3 regions of the Sphingopyxis kveilinensis genome follow, and region 2 is predicted to be linked to each of the others. Evidence: predicted binding sites of a transcription regulator. Region 2 holds the regulator's gene; each other region holds the start of a gene.
What was found. Region 2 encodes LexA, which represses DNA repair genes until DNA is damaged. Its sites were predicted from a motif close to GTTCCNCNCTTGTTCT; they were not measured.
Positions count from the first base shown of each region.

Region 1: a site for LexA is predicted at 1,925-1,940, ahead of radA (DNA repair protein RadA). Genes of this name have one in related genera too.
Region 3: a site for LexA is predicted at 1,826-1,841, ahead of VSX77_RS04150 (ribonucleoside-diphosphate reductase subunit alpha). Genes of this name have one in related genera too.

Region 1 is NZ_CP144683.1:777,871-781,149, reverse strand. It holds gene VSX77_RS03740 (acetyl-CoA acetyltransferase) at 1-118, opposite strand, end outside; gene VSX77_RS03735 (enoyl-CoA hydratase-related protein) at 120-914, opposite strand; gene fsa (fructose-6-phosphate aldolase) at 1,097-1,747, opposite strand; gene radA (DNA repair protein RadA) at 1,956-3,279, shown strand, end outside.
Region 2 is NZ_CP144683.1:2,515,016-2,518,294, forward strand. It holds gene VSX77_RS11890 (ComEC/Rec2 family competence protein) at 1-1,396, shown strand, start outside; gene lexA (transcriptional repressor LexA) at 1,350-2,030, opposite strand; gene glp (gephyrin-like molybdotransferase Glp) at 2,105-3,279, opposite strand, start outside.
Region 3 is NZ_CP144683.1:874,970-878,248, forward strand. It holds gene VSX77_RS04145 (EAL domain-containing protein) at 1-1,020, shown strand, start outside; gene VSX77_RS04150 (ribonucleoside-diphosphate reductase subunit alpha) at 1,882-3,279, shown strand, end outside.

The sequences.
Region 1 (3,279 bases), 1.7 Mb from region 2:
CGATCTTGAGCGCGGCGACCATCAGCCCGAGCGAATCCAGTCCCTGATCGGGATCTCCGGGGCGGTCGTTGATTTGTCCGACGCCGATAATGACCGGAATACGCTCGGCATCGGTCATCCTAGCGCGCCTTCCATTCGGGCTTGCGCTTCTGCGCGAAGGCGAGCGGGCCTTCGCGCGCATCTTCGCTCCGCATCAGCGCGCTCCGCTCGAGCGTGTTATGCTCCCAAAAGGGGGCATCCGATGCAATGCGGCCGTCCTGAATGCCGAGCGCAACGCGCTTCGAAGCCTGCACCGACAATGGGGCGTTGGCGGCGATCTTTCCGGCTAGCGCGATCGCAGTCGGCATCAGCTCGGCGAGCGGCACGACATGATTGACGAGCCCAAATTCGGCGGCACGCGCCGCCGGGATCGGGTCGCCCGTCAGCATATATTCCATCGCCAGCTTGCGCGGCAGCTGCTGCGCCAGCCGGAAGGCGCCGCCCGCCGCGGCGAACAGCCCGACCTTGACCTCCGGCAGCCCGAATTGCGCGTGGTCGGCGGCGACGATGATGTCGCTCATCAAGGCGATCTCGCACCCGCCGCCGAACGCGAAACCATTGACCGCGGCGATGATCGGTTTCGAGATCGGGTGCGCGACCATGCCGGCGAAGCCCCACGCCTGCTGCGCTGGATCGGAAGGGGCCAGGCTTTCGCCGCGCGACAGCGCCACCAGATCGGCGCCGGCGCAGAAGCTCTTGTCGCCCGCGCCGGTGATGACGACCGCGCGGATTTCGGGATCGTTTTCCGCCTCTTCGAGCGCGGTGCCGATGCCGACATGGACCGCGGCGTTGACTGCGTTGCGCGCCTCGGGCCGGTTGATCGTGACGATCAGTATGTGACCTTGGCGTGTCGTGAGGATGGTGGTGTCGGTCATCTCGAATCTCTCCCTTTGGCGGAGTATCGCGGGTGGTTGACGTTTACGTCAACTGTAAAGGGTGCAGCCGCTCTCACCGTCATTGCGGCTGCAGCGAAGCAATCTCCAGGCATCGGCCTTAGGCGACGCCGATAGCTGGAGATTGCCGCGTCGCCTTAGGCTCCTCGCAATGACGAAGTCGGTTAAATCGACTGCCCGGTCTTCGCCCAGTCGGCGAGGAAGCCTTCAATACCCTTTTCGGTGAGGATATGCTTGAACAGTCCTTTGATCACCGACGGCGGTGCGGTCATCACGTCGGCGCCGATCTTCGCGGCTTCGAGCACATGGATGCCGTGGCGCACGCTCGCGACGAGGATTTCGGTCTCATAGCCGTAATTGTCGTAGATCAGCCGAATATCGGAGATCAGCTGCATCCCGTCGAACCCATTGTCGTCATGACGACCGACGAAGGGCGAGACGAAGGTCGCGCCCGCCTTGGCGGCGAGCAGCGCCTGCGCCGCCGAGAAGCAGAGCGTCACATTGACCATCGTGCCGTCGCTGGTCAGCGCCTTGCAGGTTTTCAGCCCGTCGATCGTCAATGGCACCTTGATGCAGACATTGTCGGCAATCTTGCGGAGGATTTCGGCCTCTTTCATCATCGTGTCATGGTCGAGCGCGACGACTTCGGCCGAGACGGGGCCGGTGGTCAGCGCGCAAATCTCGCGCGTAACTTCCTTGAAATCGCGGCCCGACTTCGCGATCAGCGACGGGTTGGTGGTGACCCCGTCGAGCAGACCGGTCGCGGCGAGCTCCTGAATGGCGTCGATTTCGGCGGTGTCGGCAAAGAATTTCATGGGATGGGCTTTCTTGCGGGCAGGTGATTCGGCTTGGTCATCGCCCTAGAGCAATGAACGTCAAATATGAACCGTGCTCGCCTTTTCGTCATGCCGGACTTGATCCGGCATCCATAGCCGCGGCGCTGAATGGACCCCGGATCAAGTCCGGGGTGACGAATGTGGAAAGAGGCTGGCGTTCGTCCTTTGTTCACGTTAAGCGCTGATCATGGCCAAAGCAAAGCGTCAATATGTTTGCCAGAATTGCGGGGGCGTCTCTTACCGTTGGCAGGGTCAGTGCGCCGATTGCGGCGAGTGGAACACGCTGGTCGAGGAGGCTGCCGAAACCGCGTTTTCCGCCAAGCACGACCTCAGCAAAGGCGGGCGGACGCTGGCGCTTGAAACGCTCGATGCCGCGAGCGCGATGCCCGAGCGGATGCTGTGCGGGATCGCCGAATTCGACCGCGCATTGGGTGGCGGTTTCGTCGCCGGATCAGCGACCCTGATCGGCGGCGATCCCGGAATCGGCAAATCGACCCTGCTGTTGCAAGCGGCGGGGCGGCTGGCCAAGGCAGGCAAGTCGGTCGTTTATATCAGCGGTGAGGAGGCGGCAGCGCAAGTGCGGCTGCGCGCGCAGCGACTGGGGCTGGGCGATGCGCCGGTTGCGCTCGCCAGCGCGACATCGGTGCGCGACATCCTCGCCACGCTCGACAGCCGGACCGCCGATTTTGTCGTCATCGATTCGATCCAGACGATGCACAGCGACCTGATCGACAGCGCGCCGGGAACTGTGAGCCAGGTGCGCGCGAGCGCGCAGGAACTGATCCGCTATGCGAAGGACAGCGGCGCCGCGATCGTACTCGTCGGCCATGTGACGAAGGACGGGACGATCGCCGGGCCGCGTGTGCTGGAACATATGGTTGACACCGTGCTGGCATTCGAGGGTGAGCGCAGCCATCAATATCGCATCCTGCGCGCGGTGAAGAACCGCTTTGGGGGCACCGACGAGATCGGCGTTTTCGCAATGGGTGAGGAAGGGTTGGGCGAGGTTTCGAACCCGTCGAGCCTGTTCCTCACCGACCGCAGCCGCGACGTGCCCGGGTCGGTGGTATTCCCTGCGCTGGAAGGCACGCGGCCCGTGCTGGTCGAAGTGCAGGCGCTGACCGTGCGGCTGGCGAGCGGGGCCACTCCTCGCAGGGCTGTCGTCGGGTGGGACAGCGGGCGGCTCGCAATGGTGCTTGCGGTGCTAGAGGCGCGCTGCGGGCTGCAAATGGGCGCGGCCGAAGTCTATTTGAACATCGCCGGTGGATACCGGCTCACCGATCCTGCCGCCGACCTTGCGGTCGCCGCGGCGCTGATCTCGGCGTTCAGCGAGCGGCCGGTGCCCGCCGAAGCGATCGTCTTTGGCGAACTGTCGTTGTCGGGCGAAGTGCGACCTGTATCGCACGACGCGCTGCGTCTGCGCGAAGCGGCAAAGCTGGGTTTTTCAAGCGGCTGGGGGCCGAAGGGCATGAAGCGCGTGAACGGTATCGGCGTCACGGGCTTTGCCCGGC
Region 2 (3,279 bases):
CGAGGCTGACGAAGAGGCAATGCGGCGGAGCGGGCTCGCGCACCTGCTGTCGATCAGCGGGCTGCACGTCACCGCGGTCGTCGGTTTCGCGATGCTGCTGACGATGCGGCTGCTGGCGCTGAGCCCGCGGCTCGCGCTTGCAGGGCTTGTCCTGCCGCTCGCCGCGGCGGCGGGGGCGCTGGCGGGCGGGGGCTATACCTGGCTCGCCGGGGCGGAAGTGCCGACCTTGCGTTCGTTCATTGCCGCGCTGCTCGTGCTCGTCGCCTTCCTGATGGGGCGCGAGGCGCTGACCCTCCGGCTCGTCGCGGCGGGCGCGTTGCTCGTGCTCGTCTGGCGGCCCGAGGCGCTGGCGGGGCCGAGTTTCCAGCTGAGCTTTGCCGCGGTGACCGCGATCGTTGCACTCCACGAAAGCCGAACGATGCAGGCGTTCCTCGCGCGCCGCGAGGAATTGTGGCTGTTGCGTCTTGTGCGAGGCGTCGCTGGCTTGCTGCTTACGGGCCTGGTCGTCGAGGTCGCGCTTGCGCCGATCGCGCTGTTCCATTTTCACAAAGCGGGGCTGTACGGCGCGCTCGCCAATGTCGTCGCGATCCCGCTTACGACCTTTGTCGTCATGCCGGCCGAGGCGCTGGCGCTGCTGTTCGACAGCGTCGCGCTCGGCGCGCCCTTCTGGTGGGTCTCCGAGCAGGCGCTGCGGCTGCTGATCGCGCTTGCGCACACCGTCGCAAACGAACCCGGCGCGGTGACGACGCTGCCCAGCTTTCCGCCATGGGGCTTTGGTTTGGCGCTATTCGGTGGGCTCTGGATCCTGCTCTGGCAAACAGGCTGGCGCCGATGGGGGATGTTCCCGCTCGCGGCGGGCGCCGTCGTGCTGCTCGCGCAGCCGCGTCCCGACCTGCTCGTCACCGGCGACGGGCGGCACATCGCTGCGGCCCTGCCCGACGGCACCTATGCACTGCTTCGCGACCGCGCCGGCGACTATGTCCGCGACAGCATGGCCGAAGCGGCAGGAATCGACGCGCCGCTGGGCACGCTCGCCGATCTCGATCATGTCGAGTGCAACCGCGATTTCTGCCGCTGGGTTCAAGGCGAGGGCGCGGCGCGACGCGTAATCCTCGCGTCACGCGGAGGCGACCGGGTGGAGGGGGCGGACATGGCCGCGGCGTGCGCCGCCGCCGATGTCGTGATCAGCGACCGCTGGCTGCCGCGCGAATGTGTCGCCCGCTGGATGACGATCGAGCGCGACAGCCTGACCGAAACGGGAGGGCTCGCGCTCTATCTTGGCGAAAGGCCCAAAGCGGTTGCTGCGTTACGATCCGGCGCCGAGCATCCGTGGCGCCGCCCGCAGCAGGTCAGTGGTAACGACGAAGCAATCCCGACAAACGCCCTTGCACAATGACGCGCTCGGCGGGGTAGCGCTGCGGTTCATAGGCGCTGTTTGCCGGATCAAGCCGGATCATCGTGCCTTCGCGGCGGAAATATTTGAGCGTTGCGTCTTGTCCGTCGACCAGCGCGACGACGATGTCGCCTTCGCGCGCCGTGCTCGCTTTCTGGATCAGCGCATAATCGCCGTCGAAAATCCCCGCCTCGACCATCGAGTCGCCCGACACCTCGAGTGCATAATGTTCGCCCGCGCCAAGCAGCGCGGCGGGAACGGCGAGATTGTTATGATCCTCGAACGCTTCGATCGGAACACCCGCGGCGATCTTTCCATGCAGCGGAACCTCGATGATGTCGTTCGCTGCGATCGGTTTAAGCGCGGGAGGCGCCTTGCGAAGCGGGACGATGGTGTCGCGGTTGTTGCTTCCGGACCTCGCGGCTTCGGGCAGCTTCAGCACCTCCAGCGCGCGCGCGCGGTTGGGCAAGCGCCGGAGGAAACCCCGTTCTTCCAAGGCACTTATCAACCGGTGGATGCCCGACTTCGACTTGAGACCCAGCGCCTCCTTCATCTCCTCGAACGATGGCGAGATGCCGCTCGCATCGAGGCGCTGCTGGATGAAGTGGAGCAGTTCATGCTGCTTCGCGGTCAACATCGGTCATTCTCCATGAAGGCCTGAAGCCTCAGGCCGGACATAGCAGGAACGATAGTGGAACAAAGCGGAACTTGTCAAGCGATCGCGATATAACCCGCGACATCGCCCGCGGCCTGCGCCGGCGCGTCGATGTCGCGGATCAGCAATGCATTGGCCGCGGCAAGGGGGAGCGTGCGGCCGCTGTCCTGCCCTACGAGTGGAGTGATCTGCCCGCGTTCGATCCGAGCGCGCAGATAGTCGCGGCGTGGTCCCCCCGCGTCCAGCGGTGTGGCGAGCGGGGCGCGCTGCACCGCTGGTAACGGCGCGCGCGCGCCGGCGAGGTGGCGGACAAGCGGGAGGAGGAACAGCGTCGCGGTGACAAAGGCCGACGAGGGATTACCTGGCAGGCCGAGCAGGATCGCCTCGCCCAGCATTCCGGCGATCAGCGGCTTGCCGGGCTTCATCGCGATCTTCCAGAAATCCAGCCGACCGCCCGCGTCGTCGAGCGCATCGCGAACATGATCATGATCGCCGACCGACGCCCCCCCGACCGTAACGATGATGTCGTGATGCCGCGCCAGCTCGCTGAGCACCCTCGCAAGTGTCGTGCGGTCGTCGCGGACGTGGAGCGGCTGCACGGGTGCGGCGACCTCGCCCGCAAGCATCGCGGCAAGCATCACGCCGTTGCTGTCGGGGATCTGGCCGGGGCCGAGGATGCGGCCGGGCGCGACCAACTCGTCGCCGGTGGTGAGGATTGCGACGCGCGGACGGATGCCGACGGTAAGCGCAGCCGCGCCGCTCATCGCCGCGGTCGCAATGGCGCCGGGCGTCAAGCGTGATCCTGCCCTAAGCAGCGCGTCGCCTGCCGCGAAATCGGCAGCACGTACGCGGATGTGGCGCCCTCGGCTGCGCGGCCCGTCGCCCGTCAGGATCAGCCGGTCGCCGTCGCGCGCGACATCTTCCTGCACGATCACCGTATCGGCGCCGGGCGGGACGGTCGCGCCAGTGAAGATGCGCAGTGCCTCGCCGACGCCGACCGCGCTGTCGGGCGCCGCCCCCGCTGCCACCTCGCCCGTCACCGTCCAAGGGCCGGGCAGGTCGTCGAAGCGGATTGCATAACCATCCATCGCCGACAGCGCCGCGGCAGGCTGGTCGCGCTGCGCCACGACATCGGCGGCGAGATAGCGGCTATGCGCGTCGGCAAGCGCGACCGTCTCCCTGGCGAGCGGCGCGCGCAGCTCCAGCAGACGCGCCTGCGCCTCCTCGACGG
Region 3 (3,279 bases), 1.6 Mb from region 2:
CCCTATTATCAGCACAGTCAAATCGAAGGACAGCTTTCGGGTCTTGCCGCATTGTTCAACGCACCGCTCACGATCGGCGAGCTCCGCGTCGATGTCGCGATTGCGTTCGGGGTCAATGACGAGTTCGACGGGTCGAACGCCCAGCGGCTCGCCGCTGCGCTCGTCGCCGCCGAACGCGCAATCCGCACGCGCGCGCTGTGGACCAAATATACCCCGCGGCAGAAGGACGACGCCGGCTGGCAGCTGTCGTTCCACTCGCAGCTCGAAGACGCGCTCACCGGCGGCGACATCTGGGTCGCCTTCCAGCCGCAGTATGAAATCGCGACCGGGCAGCTCGTCGGGGTCGAGGCGCTCGCGCGCTGGACGCATCCGACGCGCGGGCCGATTCCCCCCGATGAATTCATCGTCCAGGCGGAAAAGAGCCAGGACATCTATCGCCTTACGCTGTTCGTGATGGATCAGGCGATCCGTTCGGGCGCGCAGCTGCGCGAACGCGGCATAAATATCAACATGTCGGTCAACCTGTCGGCCAGCCTGCTCGATCATAGTGACCTCGTCGGGACGATCCGCGTCATGCTCACCGCGCACCACCTGCCGCCCGAGACGCTGACGATTGAGATCACCGAAACCGCGCAGATCGAAAACAGCCGGCAGGCGCGTCAGACGCTGGCGCAGCTCCGCCGCACGGGCATCCGCCTGTCGATCGACGATTATGGCACTGGCCAGTCGAACCTCGAATATCTGACCGAGATCGAGGCCGACGAAATCAAGATCGACAAGCGATTCGTGATGACGATGCGCGATTCGCAGCGCAACCGCGAAGTCGTCAAATCGACGATCGATCTGGCGCACCGTCTTGGCGCCGTCGCGGTCGCCGAAGGCATTGAAGATGCTGAAACAATGGCGCTGCTTGGCCAACTCGGCTGCGACGTGGGCCAAGGCTATCACCTTGGAAAACCACAATTATTTTCCGAACTCGTCGCGAAGCTTTCAACCTCCCCGCACAGCCGCACGGCCTAACTGCCAGAATGGCGATAATCTTTTATAGTTAAGACTCGATTTACCTTACTAATTAAGGTATACACTCCGTTAACTGTTCTGCATGGGCAGTCTTATCAGGAGATTTGTCATGGGTTGGTTTTGGCGCTTTATGGGCGGCGGCGGCACCGGTAGCGGTGGCGGTTCGGCCTAATCGGAAACGATTTTGAGAATGGGGCCTCGGCATCGCCGGGGCCCTTTTCTTTTGCCCGCCACGCTAGCGGCTGCCCGGTGCGGGCGGCTTTGTTGGGGGTGAGCGGACTTTGCCTCGCAACGTCGCCCCCGCGAAGGCGGGGGCCGCCATCGACCTTTTCCAGCGTCGCCGCGTAAACCGACATCGGCCCCTGCCTCCGCGGGGGCGACCGCTAGCTTCGATCGCAACCGGCCAATCTTCATCCCGGCCCGTCGGCACGCTCGGCCAAGCCTGATCTGGCTCGCATCGACCCATCGCCGGATATCGCATATTTTGCCGCCGCTTCTCGCAAGCGCCCGATAGAGCCCGGAAACGCTGGCATTCTGCCCGCCGGGCTTGCAATTCTGTCGACGAGACGAATCAAATTATCGACGAGTTGAGTCCCCGATCTGTCATTTATCGTCTTGCATCGCAGCGCCGACGTGGCACTATAGGTGGTGGGTCAACCACGGGGGCACCCCAAGAAATTGTATCAGGTGAAAGTGGCGGATTTCCGTCGCCCATCGCATATGGGCCCGGAAAAACCCTGCTTGCGTCCAAAAAAGTGCCCACGCGGACAGGTAAAGATGCTAAGACCGGGGCTTCGCCCTGAGTCGAACAAGACGGGAACAGGCGCACCCTTGTGCGCCGTCAGATCGGGGGCGAACAGGATGGATTTTCGGGAAAGCGAACGAGTGGAGACGGGCGACGTGGCGACGATGGAACTGGCAAAGAATGACGCTGCGACGGTCACCGAATCGAAAGACGATTCGGCGGGCGCTAAGCTGAACGACGGCGGCGAGCCCAAGGTTCACGCGCGCCGCTTTGCCATCGTCACCGACACGAGCCGCGACGCGCTCCTCACCGATTTCGGCAAGGAAACGCTGCAGGACCGCTATCTGCTTCCTGGCGAATCCTATCAGGATCTCTTCGCGCGCGTTGCCGACGCCTATGCCGACGACCAGGAGCATGCGCAGCGCCTCTACGACTATATCTCGAAGCTGTGGTTCATGCCCGCCACCCCGGTGCTGTCGAACGGCGGCACCGGCCGCGGCCTGCCGATCAGCTGCTACCTCAATTCGGTCGACGACAGCCTCGAGGGCATCGTCGGCACCTGGAACGAGAATGTCTGGCTCGCGAGCCGCGGCGGCGGCATCGGCACCTATTGGGGCGCGGTGCGCGGCATCGGCGAACCCGTCGGCCTCAACGGCAAGACCAGCGGCATCATCCCCTTCGTCCGCGTGATGGACTCGCTCACCCTCGCCATCTCGCAGGGCAGCCTGCGCCGCGGATCGGCCGCCTGCTACCTCGACATCTCGCACCCCGAGATCGAGGAGTTTCTCGAGGTCCGCAAACCCTCGGGCGACTTCAACCGCAAGGCGCTCAACCTCCACCACGGCGTGCTCATCACCGACGAGTTCATGGAGGCCGTCCGCGACGGCAAGGAATTCGACCTCCGTTCGCCGAAGGACAACAGCGTCCGCGGCACCGTCGACGCGCGCTCGCTGTTCCAGAAACTCGTCGAAACGCGCCTCGCGACGGGCGAGCCCTACATCATCTTCATCGACCAGGTGAACCGCATGATGCCCAAGCATCACCGCGATCTCGGCCTCAAGGTCACCACCTCGAACCTCTGCTCCGAAATCACCCTGCCGACCGGCCGCGACCATCTCGGCAACGATCGCACCGCGGTCTGCTGCCTCTCGTCATTGAACCTCGAAACCTGGGACGAATGGAACGGCGACAAGCGTTTCATCGAGGACGTGATGCGGATGCTCGACAATGTCCTTCAGGATTATATCGACCGCGCCCCGCCCGAAATGGCGCGCGCCAAATATAGCGCCAGCCGCGAACGCAGCGTCGGCCTCGGCGTCATGGGCTTCCACAGCTTCCTCCAGGCGCGCGGCCTGCCCTTCGAAGGCGCGATGGCGAAATCGTCGAACCTGCGCATCTTCAAGCATATCCGTGCGCAGGTCGACGCCGCCTCGATGCTGCTCGCCAACGAGCGCGGCCCCTGCCCCGACGCCGCCGATCAGGGCGTGATGGAACGCTTCAGCTGCAAGATGGCG